DNA from 2 places in the Brevundimonas sp. Leaf168 genome. Region 2 is predicted to be linked to the other one. Evidence: riboswitches for the same ligand, from Rfam matches in the RefSeq annotation. Region 2 holds a riboswitch; the other holds the start of a gene.

Region 1 (9,326 bases), on a different contig from region 2:
AAGATGGCTGGAGTCCGTGCCGGCCGATTTCGCCGGCCGCGCCTTCTATGTCGATCTCTTCCAGAAGATGGCCGGCAGGGTCGCAGGACTTCAGCAGGAGGACGGACTGTGGCGCGCCAGCCTTCTGGACCCCGAGGCCTATCCCGAGGCTGAAACCTCAGGCTCGGTCTTCTATGTCTACGCCCTGGCCTGGGGGATCAATCACGGCCTTTTGGATCGCGACACCTACCTGCCGCATGTGTTGAAGGGGTGGGCCGGCCTGAACCGCCATGTCCTTGCGAACGGCTTGGTGGGCGCAGCGCAGAAGACCGGCGATCAGCCCGTGTCGACCGACCCTGAGGACGTCGGCCTCTATGCTTCAGGAACCTATATTCTGGCCGGGCTGGAAGTCGCGTCGCTGAATGACCCAGTTCGCTCTGTGCCATTAACGGAACCAACGCGCGACACGGCCGAAGTGATCGCTGCGACAACGCCTGTCCCACCCGCCCCCGTGACGGTCGTTGGCGCCGAAGAAATCCGCCGTCGAGACGCCGAGATGCGTGCGACCTCGGCGCTCTCCTACGATCCATCCGCTCTGAATCGACCCTCGAGCATCGAACCGCTGGAGCCGCCGCCGGAAGACCAGCAGCGACCGCGCGCCGTCGCCCGCTTCGCGCCGGATCGTTTGGATGATCTGCTGTGGGAAAACGATCGCGTCGCTCACCGCATCTACGGTCCCACGCTTGAAGCGCGCGAGGCGCCCTCTGGCTCGGGCATCGATGTGTGGGCCAAACGTGTCCGCTATCCCTTCATGGACCGCCAGTTGAAGTTCCCGAACTATCACGTCGATCGCGGTGAAGGCCTGGATTATTACGACGTGGGACGCGGCAGAGGCGCCGGGGGTCTGGGCATCTGGTACGACAACAAGCTCTGGACCAGTCGCAACTTCTCTACCTACCAGATCGACAAAACCGGCGGCGACGAGGCGCGGTTCAGCGTGACCTACCGTCCTTGGCCTGTCGATATCGTGCGCACGGTTTCGGAAACGCGTGAGTTCAGCCTTCCGTTAGGCTCCAACTTTACGCGAATGACGTCCACTCTGACCTCGAACTCCGACGCACCGCTGATCGTCGCGATCGGCATTTCGAAACGCAGCAACGACAACGGACGGGGCTTCGTCACGCGCGACGCCGCACACGGGCGTCTGATGTTCTGGGAGCCTGAAAACCCCGAGTATGGCTCGCTCGGCATCGCTCTGGCGGTTGATCCCGCAACGGTCGAAGGCTTCACCGAAGACGCCGACAACTATCTGATCCTGGTGCGGGTCACGCCGGGTCAGCCGTTCACCTACTACATGGGATCGGCGTGGGATCGCGGCCTGGACTTCGCCACGCGCAGCGCCTGGGAAGATTATGTCGCAAACCAAAGTTTTGACTTCCGCCAAGGCAACTAGGTCGCAAGCGAAAATTCTCTCGTCGCGTCGCGCCAGTTCCGCCGACGTCAAAAGAAAGGCGGCGCCGGTTATACCGACGCCGCCTGTCTTATCTCGCCGATCTGTTGGGATCAGAAGCGATACCGCGCGCCGATGTAAATCTGGCGGCCAGTGTGGTGATAGACATAGGTGCTGTCACGCGGCAGGCCGATGTCGCCGTGGTTCTGACGGTTGGCTTCGTCGGTCAGATTGAGCCCCTCGACAGAAACACTGAGGTTATCGGTCAGGTTATAGGATGCTGAAGCGTCGATCGTCGTGGTTTCGGTTTTGCCCTGATACGGAATCAGGCCCGTGGCGCCGTTCGAACCCGGCACGTTCTGGAAATAGGTGTCGCGATAGGCCGCTGACACACGCGCATTGAACTTGCCGTCGTCATAATACAGCGTCGCATTCCAGGCGTTCGGCGACAGGTTGACCAGATCCGCCGTCACGAAGGCCGCGCAGGTTGCGGTGACGCAATACTGAATCTCGGATTCAACGTGCGTGTAGTTCAGCTGCGTACCGATATTCGACAGCAGGCTGGGCAGGAAGGAGAACGTCTGCTGATAGCTGATCTCGAAGCCTTTCAGCGGGCCGCCCGGCGTGTTTGTGGGCGTGCTGAACTGATAGATGTCGCCGGCAGGACGACCGCCCGCCGGGAAGGCCACAGGGTTTAAGGCCGTCAGTTGGCTGTACGACAGCGGTTCGGTGGTCGTCTGCACATAGGTCGAGATGTCCTTGTAGAAGTAGGCGAAGGACAGCAGAGCTTCAGGCGCGAAGTAATATTCAACCGACAGGTCGTAGGTCGTCGCCCGATAGGGTTCCAACTCGACATTGCCCAGCGACGCCGTATTCGTCGCCGCCCCGGCTGCACTCAGCGTGAAGACCGGAACCAGACTCGTGACAGGCGGTCGCGCCATGACTTTGGCGGCGCCCAAACGCACGATCAAATCCTTCATCGGCTCGATCGACACGTTCAGCGACGGTAGGGTGTCGTCGTATTCGTTCTCGCCCCGGACCGGCGTCGCAACACCACCGACGTTCGAATAACCCAAGGCGTCGACCTCGGTCTTGACCTGACGCACACCGACGTTGCCTCGGAAGGGCACACCCATGATTTCCGTGTCCCAGTCGGCCTGCACATAGGCGCCGGTGTCGGTCTCGGTCACGTCACGCCAGTTGCCATAGGTGGACGGATTGCCGTTCAGGCCGATCAGTCTGAAATCACCGCCTGCTACGCCCGTGTCGCAGTTGCAGTTGTAGTTCCAGACTGTTTGCAACGCAGCCAAATCCGGCCGAACCCAGCTGGTCGCAGCGCCTGACGGTAGATCGAGATTGCGACCGAACCCGCTCAGCAGATTGGTGACCGAAGCCATGCTCGTGCCCGCCGGCAGCGCTGGCGAACCGTTGGCGTTGTTTGGGCGCGCGAAGGCGCGGCTGCTCGACTCATATTCCTTGCGGCTGACGCCCGCTTTCAGTGTGAGCCAATCGCTGACGTCGAAGGCCAAGTTGGCCTCACCCGTCGTATAGACGTTTTCCTGGAAGTTCGAACTGATGCGCAGTTCCGAGCGGGGCTGGGCGCCGGTCGGGCCGACGACGCTCCACTGTGTGGGGTCGGCGACGTTGAAGCCCCAGTTGATCGCCGGCAGATTGCGGTTCTGACGGAAATCATAGGAATAGCCGTCGACGTTCTGGCGATCGATGATGGCGCTGACCTGGACCGGGTTGGCGAAGCTGGATTCCGCGCGACCGATCAGGCCGTCGAACCGCAGCCGATCCGAAAACTCGTGCTCGACCCCGAAGGTCATCTGCTTGAATTCGGTTTCCAGCTCGTCAAACCGCTGCTCGCTGCGGATGTCCATGTCGTCGAGCTGGGCGTAGATCATCTCGCCAGTGTCGGGATCGATCTCGAAGCTCATGATGTCGACCTGCGGCTTGCCGCCCTGATCGGCGCCACGGCTGAGCGACCAGGCTTGCAGGAAGTTTTCGCTGCGCGTCGAATCCAGCTTCGAGTACAGCATGTCCATCGTGAACAGGGTCGGACCATTGCCCGGCCGCGCCTGGACCGAAAGGGTGGCACCCAGACGTTCCTGGCTGTGCTCCAGGCTGCCATAGCGCGGGATGCGAGGATGGTAGGTGCGCGCGGCGTTCGGCAGGACAGCGCCATTCTGGAAGCCGCCGTCGGCGCTGGCAGGTCCCCAGCGCACCGAGCTGAAACCTTCCTCGAGACTGTCGCGCTCGCTGTAGGCGATCGAGAACAGAGCGCCGATCTGGTCATCCGCCCAGGTGTTCGAAATCAGACCGGCGAAGCGCGGGCTCCAGTCCTGCGACAGATCGTTGTAGCCGTACTGGCCAGACAGCGCGCCCTGAAAGCCCATCTTGTCGAACGGACGGCTTGTGCGCAGATCGACGGTCGCCCCCAGCGACCCCTCTTCCGTCTCGGCCGAGGCGGTCTTGCGCACCGTGATATTGTTGAAGAGCTCTGAGGCGAAGACGTTGAAGTCAAAGCCACGACCGCGATTCACCCCGCCCGACGAGTCGGTGGCGCCGGTCGATGCCTGGGCCTCGATGCCGTTGATCCGCGTACGGGTGAACTCCGAACTCAGACCGCGGACGGTGATCGACCGGCCCTCGCCTGCGTCGCGGTCGATCGAGACGCCGGGAATGCGCTGGATCGACTCAGCCAGATTGGTGTCCGGGAAATCCGCGATGTCCTCAGCAGAAATGGCGTCGACGACGCCGGCTTCGCGGCGTTTGATGTTCAAGGAATTCTGAAGGCTGGCCCGAAAGCCCGTGACGACGATATCATCGACCTCGGCAGCGTCATCTGTCTGAGGCGCAGCGACCTCGGCCGTTTGGGCGGCGGCGTCATGCGCCATCATGGCGAGAGCTAGGGCTCCCAGCGACGCGGTGGCGACCAGGGCGTGGCGCGCGAATTTGTGGCGTTGGATCATTCTAGTTTCTCCTCCCAAGTGGTGCGCTTCAAGGATCGAACGCCCTCGTTCACGCCTCCCGCTGCTGACGGGAGACACCGGTGTCAAAGCGAGTTGGCCGCCTGACTGCTACCGGTGTCATTCATGTTTAGTCATATTCGGCCGCGACTCGCAAGCAGGCGACGATCCTGATGGCGGATTTGTAATCTCGTCGAAGAGCGTGGGTTAAGCGGGAAAGTAGGTGCAACCTGCACGCCGGCGCATTGTGCGGTTTAGAAGAATACCTGCCACTTTAAAGAACCGACGGACGCCCTGGCCTATTACCACTCGATTACACGAAGGTCGACAGCGCGTTGATCGGCAACGACTTTGGAGCCGAGATCACCCACAGCGCCGTTTCGCAGTCCGAATGAATCAAGGACTATTGAAAACAATATGGAAATGAACCGCTGTAAAAAGCACGTGATCACGACATCTTTCGAGATGTATTGACAATGCCGCAGGCGCAGTTTGCGAAGTAATCGCGCCGGTATAGCTGTCGGTGGATACCACAGCCTAGCGCTCTGAAGAACAGCCAGACCTACAGCTCACCGTCACCCACCGACAGGTCTCCTGCCCTTTCATACGCCGGGCTTCAAAGTCGCGAGCCGCCGCGAGCCGGCCGAGCGCTCTAGCTACGTTGAGTAGCCCTTCCCAAGCCCGCTCGGCTACTCAGGCGTGCTGGGTTTGAGTGCCTCGACGCTGCCGTCTGGTCCGATATGCACAATCCCCATGGTCGCCTCCCTCCCACCGGACGAGCGGCACGTCCGGACCTGGGTGACACTCCAGCCACCGCGGCGAAAGCGCGGAGCCGGCTTCGCGCCAGGAGCGGTCATTCACCGGGTGCCGGAAACACGTCATTCATCAATGCAGTCTGAGCCTGGGTACGTCCGCTTTTTGGTCCGATGCCTTTGGCCGCTTCCGACCCATTGCGGACATTGGGGGGCGTCGAGCTGGCAAGCGGCTCCGCAGGTTCCTGGCCGGAAGGGGCGCGACTGTCGATATTCAGCAGCCCAAGCCCCAGCGCCCGATTAACGCGCTCTGTCTTACGATGACTGAGTGGCGATCAGGCTGCGAATTTTCGCGTCCAATGCGACAGCGACAGACCATACCTCGGCTTGGTTCAGCTGGACCCCATCTTCAGCATTCCAGTGTGCCTCGACAAAGACGTCCCTCACTAGAAAACCAATGATGCAGTAGCGACCGCCTTGCTGGGCCGTATGGCAAGCGGCGACCGGCCAGTCACGGTGCGTAGTGTACAACCTCCCGCCCAATCCCATCACCCGGCTCAGTTGATATCCCTCAGTTCCTTTACCGAGCTGCCGGTTGATGAGGTGGCCTGGAATTTCGACCAAAGGGTTCGGCGGCGGTGTCGGGGACGCTGGCCGCTCACTCAGCAGACGGTATTGGTCCCCTTCGAAGTGACGAAGGTAGGTCGAGACGCCGTAGAGGTTCACCAGGGGTTTCGCCATCCCTTCACAAGACGGCACGGCTTGCTCGTATGTTTGGTAGAAGCTCTCTCTGTTGCACACGCGGATGCTGACGAGTTTCCCGTCTTCGGACTTATATGCTTGGTACAGGTCGTCTCGTTGAGGCACGTCGAACGTCACCTGACCCAGTTTTGCAGAGAACGGGGCATCTTCTCCCTCAACCAAAATCTCGCGACAGCCTGTCCCGGAAATCAAAGATGTGAGGCAAACCACAGCAAACTTTGAACGCAGCCGAGAGTGTTTTTTTTGGTGGGCCTGCATGAGCGGATGATGTGCGGCGAATGGCTAAGGGACTGTTATGGTCACCAAGAAACCGGACTTACTGACCTAGGGCCTTTTGAGCTCAGAATGACGGTCGTATCGAGAATAAATCTAACTCTGCCCCGTGCGGGCCTACCCGTGACTTAGCGACCGCTTTCCGCCCATCAGCGACATGCACCCGGACTGGTCTTCGGACTGATGGTGATGTCCGCTTTCGGCGCTTCAGGGTAGGACAGAAATCGACCCGAAGCAGACGTCGAGCCTGATCGCGGATGCGACATTTCAAGCCCAAATCCGAACGACATGAGGCCGACGTCAGCCAGGCCCATAAGGATATCCTTATATGTTTCTTGACTTCGGCGTCGGGTGCGCGTCTCATGAGGCCGTCGAGGTTCTGCGCGTCGCCTCCGGGCGACGCGGAGCTAAGAGGGAAGCCGGTGTGATGCCGGCGCTGCCCCCGCAACTGTGAGCGGCGAGCCGAAGGTCCATTTCGTGTCACTGACGTCTTCGGACGTTGGGAAGGCCGGACCCGAAGCCGTGACCCGTGAGCCAGGAGACCTGCCCCGACAGATAACGTCCTCCGGCGGGGTGTCCGGTCAGGTCGCATGAACGCCGCGACGGGACGACTGCGCGCGAGCGGTCGCGCGTCCCTGTCCGCTGTCTCGCCACAGCATCAACGGCAGAGACCATGGCGAGCACCGACTTCACATTCAGGATCAAGCGGACCGCGCTCGACGAAGACTATCGGCCCGCCGAGACGACGAGGATCACCACCAATTTCGCCAACCTGGCGCGAGGCGAGAGCCGCCGGGACAATCTGCGCAACACCCTGCGGATGATCGACAACCGCTTCAACTCGCTGGCGCACCACGACAATCCGAGGGGCGATCGCTATGCGCTGGAGCTTCAGATCGTCTCGGTCGAGTTGAGTCTTTGCTCGGAGCGCGACGACGCCTTTCCGCTGATCGAAATCCTGCAAACGACGATCATCGACAAGGAGACGAACCGGCGGATTGAGGGGGTCGTGGGCAACAACTTCTCCTCCTATGTCCGTGACTACGACTTCAGCGTAGTCCTGCCCGAACACCTGAAGGCGCATCCGAACGGCGGCGTGCCGGATGATTTCGGCGATCTGCACGGCAAGCTGTTCCGGCACTTTCTGACGTCGCGCGCCTATCGCGACAACTTCGCCAAGGCACCGGTCATCTGCCTCAGCGTCTCAAGCAACAAGACCTATCATCGCACCGGCTTCGACCATCCCGTGTTGGGCCTGGAATACGCCAACGACGCCTTCTCGCCGACCGACCGGTATTTCGAGAAGATGGGGATGAAGGTCCGCTACTTCATGCCACCGGGCAGCGTGGCGCCGTTCGCCCTGTACCATATCGGCGACCTGACCGGCGGCTACACCGACCTCGAACTGGCCAGCACCATCGCCACGATGGAGACCTTCCAGATGATCTATCGGCCCGAAATCTACAACGCCAACTCCCCGGCGACCGAGCAGTATCAGCCCAGCCTGAAGGCGCAGGACTATTCGCTGACCCGCATCGTCTACGACCGCGACGAGCGCAGTCGGCTGGCCGTCGAGCAGGGCCGTTTCGTCGAGGAGCGGTTCATCAAGCCGCACCGCGCCCGTCTCGACCAATGGTCGGCCGCCTTCGCCGCCGCCTGATCAGTTTCCAGATTTCAGAGTCTCCCCTCATGAAAACCCTTCTCCCGACCTCGACCGCCGGCAGCCTGCCCAAACCCGTCTGGCTGGCCGAGCCCGAGACGCTCTGGTCGCCTTGGAAGCTGCAAGGCGATGACCTGATCGAGGCCAAGCGTGACGCCCTGCGCCTGTCGCTGGACGATCAGCGCCGGGCCGGCATCGACATCGTCAGCGACGGCGAACAGACCCGCCAGCATTTCGTCACGACCTTCATCGAACACCTCGACGGCGTCGATTTCGAGAACCGCAAGACCATGCGAATCCGCAATCGCTATGACGCCAGCGTCCCGGTGGTCGTGGGCGCCGTCAGCCGTCCGAAATCGGTCTTCGTCGAGGACGCCAAGTTCCTGCGCGCCCAGACCGACCAGCCGATCAAATGGGCGTTGCCCGGGCCGATGACGATGATCGACACCCTGTATGACGACCATTACGGCAGCCGCGAAAAACTGGCCTGGGAGTTCGCCAAAATCCTCAATGAGGAGGCCCGCGAACTGGAGGCCGCCGGCGTCGACATCGTCCAGTTCGACGAGCCCGCCTTCAACGTCTTCTTCGACGAGGTGAACGACTGGGGCGTGGCGACCCTCGAGAAGGCGGCCGAGGGGCTGAGGTGCGAAACGGCGGTCCACATCTGCTACGGCTACGGCATCAAGGCCAACACCGACTGGAAGAAGACGCTCGGCTCGGAATGGCGGCAGTATGAAGAGGCCTTCCCCAAGCTTCGGACCTCCAGCATCGACATCATCTCGCTCGAAGCCCAGAACTCGCGCGTGCCGATGGATCTGATCGAACTGATCCGGGGCAAGAAGGTGATGGTCGGCGCCATCGACGTCGCAACCGACACGATCGAAACGCCCGAAGAGGTGGCCGACACGCTGCGCAAGGCGCTTCAGTTCGTGGACGCCGACAAACTCTATCCGGCCACCAACTGCGGTATGGCGCCCCTGTCGCGCCGCGTCGCCAACGGCAAGCTGCGCGCCTTGAGCGCCGGGGCCGAGATCGTGCGCGAGGAACTGTCCCGCGACCTCTACTACGGCGCGGAAAGGTGCGAGCCGTGAGGGTGCGCCTGATCGACATGGTGTTCCCCGGCGACGCCAACCACCATGGCACCCTGTTCGGCGGGGTTGGTCTGGCCCACCTCGACAAGGTCGCCTTTCTGGCCGCGAGCCGTCATGCGCGACGGGCCGTGGTCACGGCCGGATGCGAGCGGATCGATTTCGCGGCTCCGGCCCGGATCGGCGAGATGGTCGAGGCGGTCGGCCGCGTCGTTCGGATCGGGCGCTCCTCTTTAGGCGTCGAAGTCGAACTGCACGCCGAAAGCCTGCTCAGCGGCGAGCGCCGCCTGTGCACGCGCGGGGCCTTCAACATGGTCGCCCTGAGGCCGGCGGACGATGATCAACCGTTGGTGCCCCTCGATGAGGCAGGCGAAGCGGACGACGGTTGGC
Region 2 (9,326 bases):
CCATCGGTCGTCGTCCGTACACGGACGGTCTGGGCCTGGAGAGCGTCGGCGTGACGCCGGACAAGCGCGGCTTCATCGACCATGACCACTTCAAGGTCGCCGATGGCGTCTGGGTGATCGGCGACGTGACCCACGGTCCGATGCTGGCCCACAAGGCGGAAGAAGACGCCGTCGCCGTGATCGATACCATCGCCGGCAAGTATGGCCACGTCGACTATGCCCTGGTGCCCAGCGTCGTCTACACCTTCCCCGAAGTGGCCTGGGTCGGTCAGACCGAGGACCAGCTGAAGGCGGCCGGCGTTCAGTACAAGAAGGGCAAATTCCCCTTCACCGCCAACAGCCGCGCCAAGATCAATCACGAGACCGACGGCTTCGTGAAGGTTCTGGCCGACGCGGCGACCGACAAGGTGCTGGGCGTCCACATCATGGGCCCGCAGGCCGGCGAAATGATCCACGAGGCGGCCATCACCATGAGCTTCGGCGGCGCGTCGGAAGACATCGCCCGCACCTGCCACGCCCACCCGACCCGTTCGGAAGCCGTCCGTCAGGCGGCCATGGATGTCGAAGGCTGGATGATGCAGGCCTGATCCGAAACGGATCGAGACTCAAGCAGGGCCCGGACGGCGACGTCCGGGCCTTCGTTACATCAGGCCAGACCCTTCAGCCGATAGAGCGCCTCCAGCGCCTCGCGCGGGGTCAGGTCGTCGGGGTCGACGTCACGCAGGGCCAGTTCCACGGGCGAGGGGCCGCGCATCGGTTCCGGCTCGGCGACGGCGAACAGGGGCAGGTCGTCCAGTCGGGCGGCGGCGGCCTTTTCGCCTTCCAGCCGGTCCAGCACCGAGCGGGCGCGGGCGACGACGGAGGCGGGGACGCCGGCCAGTTTCGCGACCTGGACGCCGTAGGAGCGGTCGGCCGCGCCGGGCGCCGCCTCGTGCAGGAAGACCAGTTCGCCGTTCCACTCGCGCGCGACCATGGACAGGTTGCAGACGTGGTCCAGCCGCGTCTCCAACTGAGCCAGCTCGTGATAGTGGGTGGCGAACAGGGTGCGGGCGCGATTGGTCTCGTGCAGGGCCTCGGCCGTGGCCCAGGCGATGGCCAGACCATCATAGGTGGCGGTGCCGCGCCCGATCTCATCCAGAACGACGAAGCTGTGCGGCGTGGCCTGGGTCAGGATGGCGGCGGTCTCGACCATCTCCATCATGAAGGTGGAGCGGCCGCGCGCCAGGTCATCGCCGGCGCCGACGCGGCTGAACAGCCGGTCCACCACGCCCAGCCGCATCGAGCGGGCAGGCACGAAGGCGCCGGCCTGGGCCAGGATCACCAGAAGCGCATTCTGGCGCAGGAAGGTCGATTTACCCGCCATGTTCGGCCCGGTGACGATGGCCAGGCGCGATCCGTCCTGGCCCGACCCGTCCAGCCGGGCGTTGTTGAGGGTGTAGGGATCGCCGCCCGCCTTGACCGCCGCCTCGACGACGGGGTGGCGGCCGGCCTCGACGCAGAAGGTCAGGGTGTCGTCCACGATCGGGCGGGTCGCGCCGACTTCCTGGGCCCATTCGGCGAGGGCGGCGTGGGCGTCCAGTTCGGCGAGCGCCTCGGCGACGGCTTGCAGGGGCTGGGCCAGGCGGGCGGCCTCGCGTCGCCAGCCCTCAAAGGTCTCGCCTTCGATGGCGAGCGCCCGGTGGCCGGCCTGGCTGATCTTGGCGTCCAGCTCCGACAGTTCGACGGTGGTGAAGCGGACCTGGTTGGCCAGGGTCTGGCGGTGGATGAAGGGGCTGTCGGGCCCGGCGCGGAGCAAGGCTTCGGCGGCCTTGGCGCTGGTTTCGAGGAAATAGCCCAGCAAGGCGTTGTGCTTGATCTTGAACGGCACGCCGGACTCGGCGACGGCGCGGGCCTCCAGATCGGCGACGACGCGGCGGCTGTCGTCGCGCAGGGTGCGGGCGGCGTCCAATTCGGGGCGATAGTCGGGGCGCACATAGCCGCCGTCGCGCGCCAGATGGGACGGCTCGTCCACCAGGCCGTCGATCAGGTCGGCCTTGAGCCGCGAGACGTCGGGCGACAGGGTCAGGCGGTCCAGCGCCGAGGCGATGCGGCGCGGCTGGCCGGTCAGGGGATCGACCTGACCCACGAACAGACCGGCGACGCCCTCCGCGATCGACAGGCCGGTGCGCACGGCGGCCAGGTCGCGCGGGCCGCCCCGACCCAGCGCCAATCGTCCGACGGCGCGGGCGATGTCGGAGGAGGCCTTCAACGCGTCGCGCAGATCGCGACGCAGATCGCGGCGCTCCAAGAGCCATTCGACGGCGTCGAGCTGCTCGTTGATGGCCAGGGGATCGCGCAGGGGCCGGGCGATGCGTTCGGCCAGGGCCCGGGCGCCGCCCGAGGTGACGGTGCGGTCGATGCAGGCGAGCAGGCTGCCCTCACGCTCGCCGCGCTGGGTGCGATCGATCTCAAGGCTGGCACGGGTCGCCGGGTCGATGGCCAGAAAGCCGCTTTCGCCCAGACGGCGGGGCGGGGCCAGGGCGGGAACCTTGCCGGCTTGGGTCGTCTCCAGATAGGCGGCGATCAGACCCAGCGCCGAGACCTCGGCCTCTTCGAAGGCGCCGAAACCGTCGAGCGCCGAGACGCCGTACAGGCGTTCGACGCGGGCGCGCGCGGCCTGGGGTTCGGCGATGGCGCCGGCCAGCGCCTGGACCACGCCGCCCGAGCCGTCCAGGGCGTCACGCGTCGCCTCGTCCGAATACATCCGGTCGGTGACCAGGACTTCGGACGGGCGGAAGGCGGCCAGGGCCGCGCCCAGATCCTCGATGGCGCAGGCGACGCTGTCGACCGCGCCGGACGACAGTTCGACCACGGCGACGGCCGCCCGACCTTTACGCACCGCGACCGCCGCCAGACGATTGGCGCCGCGCGCGTCCAGCAGGCTGTCTTCGGTCAGGGTGCCGGGCGTCACGACCCGGACCACCCCGCGGTGCACCACGGCCTTGCCGCCGCGCTTCTTGGCCTCGGCGGGGTCTTCCAGCTGTTCGCAGATGGCGACCTTGTGGCCGACGCGGATCAGGCGGGCGAGGTAGCCCTCCATCGCATGGACCGGCACGCCGGCCATCGGAATGTCCTCGCCCTGATGCTTGCCCCGCTTGGTCAGGGTGATGCCGAGCGCCGCCGCCGCGACCTCGGCGTCCTTGAAGAACAGCTCGTAGAAGTCGCCCATACGGAAGAACAGGATGGCGTCCGGCTGGCCCGCCTTGGCCGTCAGATATTGCGCCATGAACGGCGTCGCCCCTTCCAGCGAGGCGGCGATTTCCGGGGGATGAGAGATGGGCGCGTTCATGTGGCCACAGGGTGACGGATCGCGCCCGGCGGCTCAAGGCCGTTGACCGGCTCTTGCACAGGCTTGTCGGCCCTGCGATAGGCCGCGTCAGGCGGTTAAGGGAACACGGTGTGACGCCGTGGCTGTGCCCGCAACTGTAGGCGGCGAGAGCGTCGTCCGTCCGGGGTTTCGATCCCGGCGCCACTGGGAAACTGGGAAGGCGAGGACGGCGGTTTACGACCCGCAAGCCAGGAGACCTGGCCGCCGACGTCGCTCGCTCCTGTCCGGGACCAGACAGCAGCGCGGTTTCTCCGTGGAAGCGACCCGACCTTGCGCCGTCCAGACCTTTAAGCGGTCTGGCGGGTCGGTTCGCTCATGACGGTCTCTCGCGCGCATTCGCGGGACCGAACACGGGGGTATCGCTCAATGAAGCGTTCCATTCTTCTTTCGACGGCCGCGATCGCGGCCGCCTTCGCCGCGCCTGCTTTTGCCGAGGACGCGACCCAGCTGGACGAGGTGATCGTCACCGCCACCCGCATCCCGGCCATCGTCGCCGACACGCCCGGCGCCCGCGTCATCGACGGCAAGACCATCGAGCAGCGCGGCGCGATCTTCGCCGCCGACATCCTGGCCGATGTACCGGGTCTGTCGGTTTATCGCGCCGGCTTCGGCGGCGTGACCTCGGTGCGCATACGCGGCGCCGGCCAGGACAAGTCGCTGGTTCTGGTGGACGGCGTGCCGGTCAACGATCCTTCCCAGCCCTCTGGCGGCTTCGACTTCTCGGGCTTTGATCTGGGCGACGTCTCGCGGGTCGAAGTGCTGAGCGGCCCCCAATCGTCGTTGTGGGGGTCGGACGCCATCGGCGGCGTGATCTCCTTCACCACGCGCGAGCAGAACGGCGTCTCGGCCAACGCCGAGGCTGGATCATACGGCACGGTGCGCGGGCGTCTGGGCCTAGGCGTGGCGACCGACAAGTTTGCTTATGGCCTGTCCGTCTCGCGCTTCCATAGCGACGGCTTCTCGGCTGCGGATGAGGCCGATGGCGCCACTGAGGCCGACGGTTTCGACAACACCACCGTCAACGCTCGTGCGCGTTATGAGCTGAACGACCGCTTCGGCCTGGACGCCAGCTATCGCCACTCGGACACCTTCGCCGACATCGACGGTTTCGGCCCGGTCGATACGCTGGACACGGCCGCGACCGTCAATCAGTCGGGTCTGGTGCGTGTGTGGGTCGCCGACGTTTTGGGGCTGAACCATCAGTTCACCGTCGCCGCCTCGGACATCGACCGCGACACCAACAGCGCCTTCCCCTCGGTCTATACCGGCCAGCACCGGCTGTACCGCTGGCAGGCGGACAGCCGCGATCAGGAGGCGCGTCTGGTTTACAGCTTCGGCGCCGAGCATGAAGAGAGCAAGGCCGACCTGAACGGTTCAGTCGAGGCGGAACTGGGCGTCAGCTCGGTGTTCGGGGTGGCGCGTTTCGCCGCCACGGATCGCCTGAGCCTCACGGCGGGTGTGCGCCACGACGACACCGACGATTTCGGCGGCGAGACCACCGGACGCGTATCGGCCGCCTATGATCTGGGCTCCGGCATCACTCTGAGCGGCGCCTATGGCACAGGCTTCAAGACGCCGTCGGTAAGCCAGGCCGTGTGCGACTTCTGCTTCGTCCTGCCGACGACAGCGGTCGCCGCCTTGGTTCCCGAAAAGGGCAAGGGGGGGGAACTGGCCTTGGGCTGGCGTTCCCAGGATGGCCGTTTCGATGGTCGCGTCACCGCCTACCGTCTGGAGGTCGAAGATCAGATCGACGGATTCTTCAACAACAGCACCTTCGAATTCTACTACGTCAACCTGTCGCGCACGCGCACAGACGGTGTCGAACTAGAAGGTCGCGCCGCACTGGGCGGTGGGTTCGAGCTGTCGGGCGCCTATGCCTGGACAGACGCGCGCAACGCCGTCACGGACGCGCCGATCCTGCGCGTGGCCGAACATTCGGGATCCGCGACCCTGGCTTGGACGGGCGAAAGCCTGTCGGGCGCCCTGACGGTGCGTGCGGAGGGCGATATGCCGGATTCGGGCGGTCAGCGTGACGGGTTCGTCGTCGCCAATCTGAACGGCGCCTGGGCGTTGAACGACAAGGTGTCGTTGACGGCGCGGGTCGAGAACCTGTTCGACACCCACTACCAGCAACTGCTGGGTTATGGCGAAGCCGGTCTGTCCGGCTATGTCGGGATCAGGCTGCGCTACTGATCCGGGCGCGGGCGTCGGCGGTGAAGGCCGCCGGCGCCTCGAGCGCCAGGGCCGCCCAGTCCAGATTGGGGCAGGGCGCGTGGGCGGCGGCCAGGATGGCGCGCAGTTCCGCGGCCGAGGCGACGCTGGCCACGACCTTGTCGACGCCCTTTAGCGCCAGGGCGTAACCGAGGGCCGCCTGCATCGGGTCGCAGCGTTGTTCGGCCAGGCGTCGACGCGTGCGCGACAGGGCCTGGGCATGGCTGGCCAGCTCGACCGGCAGATCGTCGCCGCCCGCGAACAGCAGGCCGCCGGCGAAGACCGAAGACAGATGAACCGAGGCGCCCGTATCGGCGATGGCTTCCAGCACGCCGTCCTGGGCCGCGCGCTGGTCCAGCAGACTGCACGGCACCTGAACCACGTCCGCTTCCAGGCGGCGGGCCAGAAGCGCGGGGCCGTCCTCGATCGTGGCGCAGAAACCGATGCGGCGGAACAGGCCGCGGTCCTTCAGACTGCGGGCGCGATCCCACAGGGCGCGGCCTTCGGCGCCGGCCAAGTCGGCGGCGTTGGAAATCAGCAGAACGTCGCCGCGGGGCAGGCCCATCCGTTCCAGCGAACGACGGGCGCGGGCCTCGACCCGGTCCAGACCTTCGCTGAGCGCAACGGTGCGGACCGTAACCTGGAAAGGCGAGGGGAAGGGCCAGGCCTGACCCAGCAGGCGTTCGCCGTCGCCCTCGGGCCGGGTGGCGATCAGCTTGACCCCGGCGTCGGCTCCGGTTTGCAGCAGAAAACGCATGGCTTCTTCGCGGGCGCCGGACGGCGCGCTCATGAAGGCGCCGGGCGCGCGCTCGGGCTCGGTCACCACGGCGAGGGCCAGGCGATGGATGGGCGACGACGCCGAAGGTGTGGCGGGGGAATACGACACGCCCGACACTATGATCGCCAATGCTTAAGGGACGCTGAGCGAGACCTTAAGCGAACCCTACTTATCCACCGCTGATATGCGCATTGAGGCGAAAATCAGGCGTCGGCGTCAGGCTGCAAGTCCGGGTGGGCCGAGGCGAAGGCGGGGTGAGCCAAGGCGGTCTGTTCGACCGCCAGCAGACGCGGCCAGGGCGATAGGTCCATGTTGAAGCGCCGCGCCGAATACATCTGCGGAATCAAATAACAATCGACCAGGGTCGGGGCGTCGCCGAAGCTCCAGCCGGCGCCGTGGCGGGCGACCAAAGCCTCCAGCGCGTCGAAGCCCGGTGCGATCCACCGGGCCGCCCAAGCGTCCACGGCGGCCTGATCGGCGTTGAACTCAGACCGGATGGCCTTCAACACGCGCAGATTGTTCAGCGGATGAATGTCGCAGCCGATCAGCGCGGCCATGGCGCGCACGGTCGCCCGGTCGTTCGCCCCCTTCGGCAGCAGGGCCGGGTCGGGGCGGGTTTCCTCCAGCCATTCCAGAATGGCCGGGCTCTGGGTCAGGACCAAATCGCCGTCCTGAAGGGCGGGGACCATGCCCTGCGGGTTCAGCGCCACATAGTCGGGCGTCTTCTGTTCGCCCTTGCGCAGGTCGTGAGCGGCATTTTCGTAGCCGATCCCCTTGAGATTCAGAGCGATGCGAACGCGGTAGCTGGCGCCCGAGCGCCAGTAGCCGTGCAGGATCATGACTGCACCTCGAAGCTGAGCGTCTCCAGCCCGTCGATGGTCACGACCACACGGTCGCCTGGCTTGACCGGGCCGACGCCGGACGGGGTGCCGGTGAAGATCAGGTCGCCGGGTTGCAGCGACCACAGGACGGCGGCCGCCGCGACGATCCGGTCGGGGTTCAGGATCATGTCGTTCAGGACGCTGTCCTGTCTGGTTTCGTCATTGACGCTCAGGCGAATGGCGCCGTCGGGCGACGGCAGGTCGCCCAGTGTGATGGGACCGCAGGGCGCGGATTGATCGAACCCCTTGGCGGCGTCCCAGGGGCGGCCGGCCTTCTTGGCCTCGGCCTGAAGATCACGACGGGTCAGGTCGCAGCCGACGGCCCAGCCGACGATAGCGACGCCGCCATCCTTGCCCGGCCCGATCGCGGCGACCAGTTCGGCCTCGTAGTGCAGGTTTGCGGTCGCCGACGGGTAGGATGGGTTTGCGCCGTCCGAGACGATGGCGTCGCCCGGCTTGGTGAAGAAGAAGGGCGTCTGTTTGTCGGGGTCCGACCCCATTTCGCGCGCATGGGCGGCGTAGTTCTGGCCCACGCACAGGATGCGGCGAACGGGGAAGCGCTGGTCCGATCCGACGATCGGCAAGGACGGGGCGGGGCGGGGCGCAAACAGCCATTGGGTCATGGCGACCGTTCTAGTGCGGCGAAAAGCCCGTGGCGAGAGGCGCACGCCCGACCCACCTAAAGGAACCTCGTTGCGCATGTGGCGTTGCAACACGGGGTTCTCTATTCTACCGCCAAGCTTTCAACGGAGCGCGCACCATGGCCACCACCAAGGCCCGAGAAGACATCAAGGCCGACCTGAAGACCCTCAAGGAGGATCTGAAGACCGGCGCCCGCGAAGAGACCCAACGCCTGCGCGACAAGGCCGCCGAGGCCGAAGCCAAGCTGCGCGCCAAGAGCGACGAAGTTCGCGAGCAGGCCCGCAGCTATTACGACGAGGCCCGCGTGAAGGGGCGCGAATATTACGACGACGCCGCCGAACGCTTCGACGAGGCGCAACGCTATGTCGTCGAACGCGTGCAGGAGCGTCCGCTGCAATCGACCGCCGTGGCGCTCGGCGTCGGCGTCATCCTCGGCATGCTGCTGGCCGGCCGCCGTCGCTGATGTTCAAGGGCATCGTCAAAAAACTGGTGGCGACGGCTGTCGTCGCCGCCAGTGCGTTTCTGGCCGTCGTCTTCCTTGGCGTGGCCATCTTCTATGCGCTCAGCCTGACGCTGACGCCGCTCGGCGCGGCGGCCGTGACGTTTGGTCTGTTCGCCCTGGTCGCCCTGATCGTGACGCTGGTCTTCCTGAAGGGCGACAAGCACGACGACGCCGAAGAGGAAGATGAGCCTGAGGGCCTGCTGGGCAAGGTGCTGCACATCGTTCGCGAGCGTCCGATCGTCGGCGCCGTGGGCGGTCTGGGCGCCGCCTTCTTGTTGCTGCGCAACCCGGCTCTGGCGGCGATCGTCGCTAGCATGGTCGCGGATCGCAAGATGGATCAGGGCGGCTATTCACGTCGTCGCCGTCGATAGGCGATGGAACGGCCAGGCGACCCTGGCGTTGATGATACAGACCGACGTACGGCTCCCGGGCCGACGGAAACATCAACTCAGGAGAGCTAAACCCATGATGCGCTGGGCAATTATCTTCCTCGTCGTGGCCCTCGTCGCGGCTGTTCTCGGCTTCGGCGGCATTGCGAACTTCTCGTTCGAGATCGCCAAGTTCGTCGCCGTCGTCGCTATCATCCTGTTCGTCATCGCCCTGGTGGCCGGCGGACTGCGTGGACGCGGCGCGCCACGACTTTAGGCTAAATACATAAAGTCGAACGAGGGGCGGCGCCGAAGGCTTCGCCCCTTTTTCATGCGCGGCGCGGCCTAATAAGAAAGGACTTTACAACACAAAGCAAATGAGTGATGTTGTCTCAACGGTTCGAGGAGGAGAGCATCATGACCCGCGAGACCCAAGCCATTCAGGACGACATCGCCTATATGCGCAGCCTGGCGCACGAGGGGCGGCATGCCCCCCTTCTGGCCGGCCCGATCCTGGTGACGGCCGGCATCGTATTCGGAACCACCAGTCTGATCCAATGGGCCATCCAATCCGGCC

Evidence for each region. A riboswitch is a leader RNA that binds a small molecule or an ion and turns the genes downstream of it on or off. The one in region 2 is predicted to bind cobalamin.
Region 1: linked by a shared signal. The riboswitch ahead of ASF81_RS10395 (DUF1852 domain-containing protein) and the one ahead of ASF81_RS08455 (TonB-dependent siderophore receptor) in region 2 are both predicted to bind cobalamin.

What each region holds. Positions count from the first base shown of each region.
Region 1 covers NZ_LMOY01000009.1:271,475-280,800, reverse strand. The annotation lists gene ASF81_RS10410 (glycoside hydrolase family 88 protein) at 1-1,432, shown strand, start outside; gene ASF81_RS10405 (TonB-dependent receptor) at 1,543-4,404, opposite strand; gene ASF81_RS10400 (hypothetical protein) at 5,469-6,173, opposite strand; cobalamin riboswitch at 6,546-6,754, shown strand; gene ASF81_RS10395 (DUF1852 domain-containing protein) at 6,862-7,848, shown strand; gene ASF81_RS10390 (methionine synthase) at 7,878-8,939, shown strand; gene ASF81_RS10385 (acyl-CoA thioesterase) at 8,936-9,326, shown strand, end outside.
Region 2 covers NZ_LMOY01000008.1:240,160-249,485, forward strand. The annotation lists gene lpdA (dihydrolipoyl dehydrogenase) at 1-587, shown strand, start outside; gene mutS (DNA mismatch repair protein MutS) at 647-3,328, opposite strand; cobalamin riboswitch at 3,379-3,588, shown strand; gene ASF81_RS08455 (TonB-dependent siderophore receptor) at 3,734-5,560, shown strand; gene ASF81_RS08460 (aldo/keto reductase) at 5,544-6,464, opposite strand; gene maiA (maleylacetoacetate isomerase) at 6,560-7,195, opposite strand; gene ASF81_RS08470 (fumarylacetoacetate hydrolase family protein) at 7,192-7,860, opposite strand; gene ASF81_RS08475 (YqjD family protein) at 7,998-8,342, shown strand; gene ASF81_RS08480 (hypothetical protein) at 8,342-8,752, shown strand; gene ASF81_RS08485 (DUF1328 domain-containing protein) at 8,847-9,026, shown strand; gene ASF81_RS08490 (hypothetical protein) at 9,167-9,326, shown strand, end outside.